Regions from separate parts of the Amycolatopsis sp. NPDC051102 genome, predicted to be linked through region 1. Evidence: riboswitches for the same ligand, from Rfam matches in the RefSeq annotation. Region 1 holds a riboswitch; the other holds the start of a gene.
What was found. Region 1 has a riboswitch for S-adenosylmethionine ahead of AB0M93_RS12910 (aminotransferase class V-fold PLP-dependent enzyme). Riboswitches for the same ligand answer to the same signal wherever they lie in the genome.
Positions count from the first base shown of each region.

Region 1 (4,345 bases):
CGAGAACGCGGCACCGGGGTTGCGGATCACCTGCAGGTAGATCAGCCCGCCGAGGACCTTGACCGGCTCCTTGCCCTCCAGGTTGGCCACGACCAGGTTCTTCGTCACCAGGTCGATCGCCCAGAAGACGACGGCGACCGCGAACACCCAGCCGACCCGCCGCTTCGGCAGCGGCTTCGCCGGGGTTTCCGGCGTCTCCTGCACGGTCTCGGGCGTCGCCTCGGCGGCGGCTTCGGTGTCGGGTTCGGAGTGGCTGGGCTCGGTGCTCACCGGTCCATTGTCCACGGCGCTGGTCAGGCCGTGTCGGCGGCGGTGACCGGCCCGCGCGGGAGCACGGCGAACGCGCCGCGCACCGGGGGCAGGAAAACGGGCACGACCAGCACGAACACCCCGGCCACGGCGGCCAGGGACCAGCTGCGCTCGTAACCGGCCGGCAGCAGGAAGCCCAGCGCCGCGAGCAGCGCACCGCGCCCGTCGCCGCCGAGCCGGAGCTGCAGGAAGCCGGCCAGGTCGAGCAGCGGGACGGCGGCGAGCGCCCCGAGCAGGAACCGGCCGGGACGCGGCGGCCGCAGCTGCCGCCGGTACCGGCCCGCCACGGCGAGCACCACGAAGGCGAGACCGGCGAGCTTCGCCGAGGACACCGCGTCGACCGAGACCGCGGTCGCGTACGCCGTGCCGTTCAGCACGTTGGTGCTGAACGGCGTTCAGGCGCTGGTAGCCCGCGGGGCCGTGGGCCGGGACCGCCGTGAACTCCCCATCGCATCAGGGTAGCGAGCGCGGGTTCGCCCGCAGCAGGGCGACGAAGGCGGCGGCGAGCAGGATGGCCGCCGACACCAGCACGCCCGCCGTGTCCGCCGAGAGCACTACGGCGACCAGGGCGAACGCGGCCGTCGTGAGCAGGACGAACCGGCTGCGCTCGTACGCGGCGAGGATCAGCAGGCCGAGCGTGGCCAGCAGCGGGCCGCGCAGCCCGTCGCCGAGCCGGAACTGCCACCACCCGACCAGGTCGAGCAGCGGCACGGCGAGCAGCGCGCCGGCGGTGCCGAGGACGTACCGCCCGGCGCGGGCGGGCCGCCGGGCGAGCCCGTACCAGACGGCCGTGCCGACGAGCACCACGCCGAGCGCGGCCAGCCACAGAGGTCCCGGCGGCAGGCCGCTGCCCGCCGTGTGGAAGTCGTCGAGGGGCAGCAGGTACGCCCGGCTGTACTCCGTCGCACCGGCCGGGACCGCCGGCCGCAGCAGCAGGTTCGCGGATTCGCTTTCGGCCCGGCTGCGGCCCGAAAACAGCTGCGCCGCGGCCAAGGCGATCTCGGCGAACCCCAGCAGTGCCAGCGGAAACCAGTAACGCGGCCCTCTCCCCATCGGCCCAGGTTAACGCTCAGCAGAACGGCGGCAGCTCCCGCGGGTCGCCCACCGGCGCCCAGCGGCCGTCCACCTTCGCGTACTCCCAGCGGGCGCCCCGCGCGACGATCTGCCGCAGCGCCAGCACCACCCGGTCGACGTGTTCCTCGGTGCTGCCGAGGCCGAGGCTGACGCGGACCGCCTGCTGCCCGTCGCCCCCGGTGACGCCGATCAGCCGCTTGGCCGCGATGTGGGCGCAGAAGGCGCCGTCGCGGACGCCGATGCCGTACTCGGCGGACAGCACCGCCGCGAGCCAGCCCGGGTCGAAGCCGTCGACGACGAAGCTGACCGTGCCGACGCGGTCGACCGGCGCGTCGAACAGCCGCAGCTCGGCGCAACCCGGGATGCCTTCGAGGCCCTTGCGCAGCCGGACGAGCAACGCCTGCTCGTGGTTTTCGATCGCGGCCCAGTTCGCCCCGAGGGTCTCGCACGCGACGCCGAGCGCGTAGACGCCGACAGTGTTGGGAGAGCCGGCTTCGTGCCGCTCCGGGCCGGTGTTCCAGACGACGGCGCCCTCGGTGACGAGCTTGGTCGCGCCGCCGCCGGCGAGGTAGGGCCGGGCGGCGCGCAGCCAGTCGGCGCGGCCGATCAGCGCGCCCGCGCCGAAGGGGGCGTAGAGCTTGTGGCCGGACACGGCGACGTAGTCGACGTCCAGCTCCCTGATCGAGATCCGGCGGTGCGGAGCCAGCTGGGCGGCGTCGAGTGCGACGCGGGCGCCGTGTTTCCGCGCCACCGCGGCGATTTCGGCCACCGGGAGCAGCTCACCGGTCACATTGGACGCGCCGGTGACGACGACCAGCCGCGGGCCCTGCGGGGCGCCCGCGAGCGCTTCGTCGACCGCCGACACCGCGGCGAGGCGGGTGCGCGGGGTCGGCAGCCGGCGGACGTTCGGCCCCTGCCACGGCAGCAGCGCGGCGTGGTGCTCGGTGTCGAACACGATCACCGTGGTGTGCCGCGGCAGGCTGCGGGCGAGCAGGTTGAAGGCGTCGGTGGTGTTGCGGGTGAACACGACGGTGTCGGTCCGCCGCGCGTCGACGAAGCGGCGAAGGACGTCGCGGGTGCGCTCGTAGAGCTTCGTGGAGACCTGCGAGGCGAAGCCGGCGCCGCGGTGGACGCTGGCGTACCAGGGCAGGAATTCGTCGACCTTCGCGCGGACGGCGTCGAGGCAGGGCGCGCTCGCCGCGTGGTCGAGGTTGGCGTAGCCGATGTCGCCGCCGGTCACCAGCGGGACGCGCAGCGCCGCCCCGGCGACGGCCGGGATGTCCTGCGGCGCAACGGTTTCGAGCTGGGTGCGGTCGATGGCGAGAGTCATCGGGTGCCTCCTCGGCGATCCGGGGGACCCCGGCGAGGGGCCCGCGCTTGCCCGTCGCACGGCGCGACCGGCCCGGTCTTCACCCGGGGCACCCCACCGCGGTAGGAGGGTTGCCGGCCAGCAAGCCGGGGCTTCGCGCTGGCACTCATGACCTGGTTCGAAAGGTAACCGAGAGCACGCCCGGCCGCCAACCCCCGTCGCACATTCTGAGACGCCGGTCACAGAGCGTGCTCAGCGCCCGGACTCGCCCTTCCAGCGGGCCAGGCGCCCGGCCCGGTCGACCGCGCGGAGCCGGCGTTCGACGGCGTCGCGGACGACGCTCGTCGTCACCACCAGCAACTGGTCGTTCTCCTGCAGCCGGCTGGTCTTCTGCGGCGTGAAGCCCGCGCCGGCGCGCACGACCAGGCTGATCGTCGCCCCGACCGGCAGCCGCAGCTCGGACAGGTACACGCCGTGCAGCTTCGACCCCGGCTGGATCCGGACCTGCAGCAGCTCGGCCCCGAGCTCGTCCAGCGGCGCGGAGTCGACCTCGATCTCGTGCGGCTCGGACTTCTTGGCCAGCCCGAGCCGGCGCGCGAGCGGCCCGAGCGTCGACCCCTGCACCAACGTCAGCACGATGACCAGCACGAACACCGCGTCGACCAGCCGCTGCGCGCCCGGCAGGCCGTGCGACAGCGGGATCATCGCGAGCACGATCGGCACGGCCCCGCGCAGGCCGGCCCACGACAGGAACGCCTGGTCCCGCCAGGGCAGCCGGAACGGCAGCACGGACAGCACGACGGAGATCGGCCGCGCCAGCAGCAGCACGACGGCGCCCGCCACCAGGCCCGGCACGATCGCGTCGAGCAGCCGGCCCGGCGAGGCGAACAGGCCGAGCAGCACGAACAGCCCGATCTGCGCCAGCCAGCCCAGCCCCTCGGCGAACGACAGCGTGTCCGACCGGTGCGGCAGCCGCGAGTTGCCGAGCACCAGCGCGGCGACGTACGTGGCGAGCAGCCCGGACGCGTGCAGCAGCTGCCCGGACGAGTAGGCGACGACGCACACCGCGACCGTGGCGAGCGGGTAGAGGCCGGTCGCCGGCAGCGCGGCCCGGCGCAACGCGAACCCGCCGAGCCAGCCGAAGGCGAGGCCGATGGCCAGGCCCGCGGTCAGTTCGTAGACCGCCAGCAGCGGCAGCGTCCAGTCCACAGTGGTGCCTTCGGCCAGCACCACGACGGCGATGTAGGCCGGCGCGTCGTTGATCCCCGACTCGAGTTCGAGCGCGCCGGTGAGCCGTTTGCCGATCCCGGCCGTGCGCAGGACGGAAAACACCGCGGCCGCGTCGGTGGACGCGAGCACCGCGCCCCACAGCAGCGCCAGCCGCCAGTCGAGGCCCAGCAGCCAGTGCAACGCGGCGCCGGTGACCGCGACGCTCACCACCACGGCCACTGTGGACAGTGCGATTCCGATGCCCAGCGCGGGTTTCACCGCCGACCACCGGGTGGTCAGGCCGCCCTCGGCGAGGATCATGACGAGCGCCGCGAGGCCGAGCGACTGGGTCAGCTCGGGGTTGTCGAACCGGATGCCGAAGCCGGCTTCGCCGAGCAGCACGCCGATCCCCAGGTACAGCAGGAGCGAAGGCAGGCCCAGCCG
Region 1 is NZ_JBFBBT010000003.1:508,232-512,576, reverse strand. It holds gene lspA (signal peptidase II) at 1-204, opposite strand, end outside; gene AB0M93_RS12920 (hypothetical protein) at 294-686, opposite strand; gene AB0M93_RS12915 (hypothetical protein) at 763-1,362, opposite strand; gene AB0M93_RS12910 (aminotransferase class V-fold PLP-dependent enzyme) at 1,379-2,713, opposite strand; SAM riboswitch class IV at 2,752-2,866, opposite strand; gene AB0M93_RS12905 (potassium/proton antiporter) at 2,945-4,345, opposite strand, start outside.

Region 2 (4,345 bases), 400 kb from region 1:
GCAGCGCGACGCCGCCCAGAAGCTGGACAAGGCCGTCTCGAAGGGCGTCATCCACGCCAACCAGGCCGCCAACAAGAAGTCGGCGCTGGCGAAGCGCGTCAACGCGCTCTGAGCTGGTTGATTTCTGGGAAAGCCCCGGCTTCGGCCGGGGCTTTCTTCGTGCCCGGGGTGTGGCGCTTCGGGGGCAGGGTGGTCCGGTGCGCGCCCGCGGAGGTCGACGGCGGGCAGCGGTCCCGACCGCCAGCCACGGCGACGGCCTCCCACCAGCGGCAAGGCAGCGTTGCCGCAACCACCCAACGCGGCCCCTCTCGCGTCGGTCAGCGATCGCCGCGGGCCGCTCCGGCAGCGGGCAGGCGTTACCTTGGGCGGCAGCTGCCGAGCAGTTCCTTCCAGCGGCCGCCAGGCTTGACTTGGCCGCCACCCGGCAGCAGTCAGCGGCCCCTCCGCCGCCGGCCGGCGGTGGTCAGCGGTCGCCCTTGGCTGCTGCTACCTCCAGGACCGCGCGCTCCAGGGCGTAGTTTGCGTCCGCCGCCACGCCCTTGACCTCGGCGTTCAGCCTGGCGACCACGCGCATCGCCGTGGCCAGGCCGTCGGGGTTCCAGCCGCGGGACTGTCCCTGTGCCTTGCGGATCTTCCACGGCGGCATGCCCAGCTCGCCCGCCAGCTGGTTCGGGTTGCCGCGGCCGGCGCCGGAGACCCGGGCGATCGTGCGGACCGCGTCGGCCAGCGCGTCGGCGACCAGGACGTGCGGGACGCCCAGCTGCATCGCCCAGCGCAGCGACTCCAGCGCCGCCGCGCGGTCGCCGCCGACCGCCCGCTCCGCGACCGCGAATCCCGTCACGTCGGCTCGGCCGCGGTGGTAGCGCCGGACCGCCTCCGCGTCGACGGCGCCGCCCGTGTCCGCGACCAGCTGTGTCGCCGCCGACGAGAGTTCCCGCAGGTCGGAGCCCACGGCGTCGATCAGCGCGGCGACCCCGGCCGGGTCGATCTTGCCCCCCACCCGGCGCACCTCGTGGCGTACGAACTGCTCCCGCTCGGCCGGCTTCGTCAGCTTCGGGCACTCCGTGACCTCGGCGCCCGCCTTCTTCAGCGACGCCGGGAGCGACTTGCCCGCCTTGCTGCGGCCGCCGCCGGTGTGCACGACGATGAGCACGACCCCGTCCGCCGGGTCCTTCAGGTAGGCCGCGACGGCGTCGGCCAGCTCCTGCGAGATGTCCTGGGCCGAATCGAGGACGATCACCCGGCCTTCGCTGAACAGCGACGGACTGACCAGTTCGGCGAGCTCGGGGGCTGTGAGATCGGACACCCGGACCCGGGTCAGCTCCGCCGTCGCGTCCAGCGCGCGGGCCGCCGCGAGCGTTTCGCGGACGGCGCGCTCGATCAGCAGTTCTTCCTCGCCCAGCACCAGGTGCAACGGGGCCGGGGCGGTGGCTTGCGCGGTCACCCCGGAATCTTCTCACTTGCGCTGTCGTGCCCCCGCTCCGGTGATGTCGACCGGCCACCGTGGCACGGCCCGCGCGAGATGTCGTACGGTGTAGCCGAGGCAGCCGCCCCGGAAGCTCCGGCGTGCGCGCACCGACAACCGAATACCGCTCATCCAGAGGGGCAGAGGGAACGGCCCGACGAAGCCCCGGCAACCGGCGTACAGCCTGTCATCCCGCGATCGCGGGGTAGCTGACGACCACGGTGCCAATTCCGGCCCGCTTCGGCGGGGCAGATGAGGAAAGGAACCTCGCGATGACCGCAACCCTCGGCACGACCTCCACCACGAAGACCCCGGATCTTGGTCCCGCCGTCGAACTGGTGTCGAAGGAAGAGGGCCACCGGCAGCCGCTCGCCCCGGAGTTCGTTTCCGCCGAGGACTTCTCGCCGCTCGAGGTCGCCTACGACTTCGGCCGCGTCCGCCGCGAGGACATCGAGGCGGGCCCGAAGAACATCTGGCGCTACAAGAAGCTCCTCCCGGTCCCGTCCAACGTCGAAGAGATCCCGAACACCGAGCCGGGCGCGACCCGGCTGATCCGCGCCGACCGCCTCGCCAAGGAACTCGGCCTCAAGCGCGTGTGGGTCAAGGACGACACCGGAAACCCGACGCACTCGTTCAAGGACCGCGTCGTCGCGGTCGCGCTGGCCGCGGCCCGCGAGTTCGGGTTCGAGGTGCTCGCGTGTCCGTCGACCGGCAACCTGGCCAACGCGACGGCCGCCGCCGCGGCCCGCGCCGGCTGGCGGTCGGTCGTGCTGATCCCCAAGACCCTCGAGCGCGCCAAGATCCTCACCACCGCGGTGTACGACGGCGACCTCCTCGCCATCGACGGCAACTACGACGACGTCAACCGCCTCGCCACCGAGCTGGCGGGCGAGCACCCGAAGTGGGCGTTCGTCAACGTGAACGTCCGGCCGTACTACTCGGAGGGCTCGAAGACGCTGGCCTTCGAGGTCGCCGAGCAGCTCGGCTGGCGCATCCCGCCGCAGATCGTCGTCCCGATCGCCTCCGGTTCGCAGCTGACCAAGGTGGACAAGGGTTTCCGCGAGCTGGGCCAGCTCGGCCTGGTGGAAGCCAGCCCGTACAAGGTGTTCGGCGCGCAGGCGACCGGCTGCTCGCCGGTGTCGGCGGCCTTCCGCGAGGGCCACGACGTGGTCCAGCCGGTGAAGCCGGACACGATCGCCCGTTCGCTGGCGATCGGCAACCCGGCCGACGGCCCGTACGTGCTCGACATCGTCAACCGCACCGGCGGCGCGATCGAGGACGTCTCGGACGAAGAGGTGGTCGAAGGCATCCGCCTGCTGGCCCGCACGGAGGGCATCTTCACCGAGACGGCGGGCGGGGTCACGGTCGCCACGGCGAAGAAGCTGGTCGAGACGGGCAAGCTGGACCCGGACGCGGAGACGGTCCTCCTCATCACCGGCGACGGCCTCAAGACCCTGGACGCGATCGAGAACCACGTCGGCCCGAAGGCGACGCTGCCGCCGTCGGCCGCCGCGGTGAACAAGGCCCTCGGCTACTGAGCTGCCGCCGGGGGCAGGCAGAGCTTGCCCGCCCCCGGCGAGCGGCCGGGCGCCGCGCAGTGAGCCACTTCGCCATCGCCGCCCGGCTCGGAGCAGCCTTGCGCACTAGCGGCCGGCTCCGGCTCAGCGGCGCGGCGGTCCTCGAGGTTCGCCCCGGCGGCTGACTGCCGGGCCTGCCGGGTCGGGCACCACTGCCGTGTCGCCGTCGACGTCCGTTCTCGTGACCCGGGCTCCCAACGCCGTCAATGTGTCCAATGTGGACTTATTCGGGTGGCCGTAGGTGTTGCCCGCGCCCACGCTCACCAATGCCACTCTGGGCGCCACCGCCGCGAGGAACGTGGGCAAGGAGTACCGCGAACCGTGGTGGGGCACCTTCAGCACCTCCGCTCTCAAGTCGCCGACGTCCGCCAGCAGGTCTGCCTGTGCTGCCAGTTCGACGTCGCCGGTCAGCAAGACCCGGCCCGCCGCGGTTTGCGCGCGCAGCACCACGGAACTGTTGTTGATCGTGGTGCCGTCCTGCTGCCCCGGTGAGCGGGACGGCACGTACCGCGGGCCGAGCACGTCCAGGGACAGCCCCGGCCAGTCCAGCCGCTCTCCCGGGCTCAGCTCCGCCAGCGGCACCCCCTGCCGGGCGGCCTCCGCGGCAACCTGCCGCCACGCCCACTCCGGCGCGCGGCCCGGCCCGACGGCGATTCCGCCCACCTCCCGCCCGTCGAAGACCGACGTGAGGCCGCCGATGTGGTCGGCGTGCAGGTGGCTGAGCACCAGCAGCGGGATCCGGTCGACGCCGAGCCGGTGCAGGCACTCGTCGACCGGGCCCGGTTCCGGTCCGGTGTCGATCACGACCGCGCGGCCGGGTGACGCGGTGGCGAGGACGACGGCGTCACCCTGACCGACGTCGCACTCGACCACCGCCCAGTTCCGCGGGGGCCAGCCCGGCACCAGCACCTTCACCGGCACGAACACCAGCAGCGCCCCGACAACGAGCACCGCCATGAGCACCCGCACGCGCCGGTGCCGGGCCGCGAGCACCAGCACGCCGAGGACAGCCGCGGCGAGCAGCCCGCCCACCCAGCCGCCGGGCCAGGTGACGACCGCGCCCGGGGCCCGCGCGCCGTGGCGGGCCACCGTGATCAGCCACCGGGCCTCGGGATCGGCCAGGTGCACCAAATCCTTCCCGGCGCCCGGCCACCACGGACCGGTGAGCGTTGCCAGCACGCCGAGCACCGTCGCCGGAGCCACCACGGGCGCGGCGAGGATGTTGGTCAGCACCGAAACCAGGCTCACCGAGCCCGCCATGCCGGCCAGCACCGGCGCCGTCACGAGGAAGGCCGCCAGCGGG
Region 2 is NZ_JBFBBT010000003.1:111,877-116,221, reverse strand. It holds gene rpsT (30S ribosomal protein S20) at 1-112, shown strand, start outside; gene holA (DNA polymerase III subunit delta) at 464-1,444, opposite strand; SAM riboswitch class I at 1,591-1,724, shown strand; gene thrC (threonine synthase) at 1,738-3,003, shown strand; gene AB0M93_RS10845 (ComEC/Rec2 family competence protein) at 3,127-4,345, opposite strand, start outside.
Region 2: it holds a riboswitch for S-adenosylmethionine, as region 1 does, so the genes downstream of both, thrC (threonine synthase) here and AB0M93_RS12910 (aminotransferase class V-fold PLP-dependent enzyme) in region 1, are expected to answer to the same signal.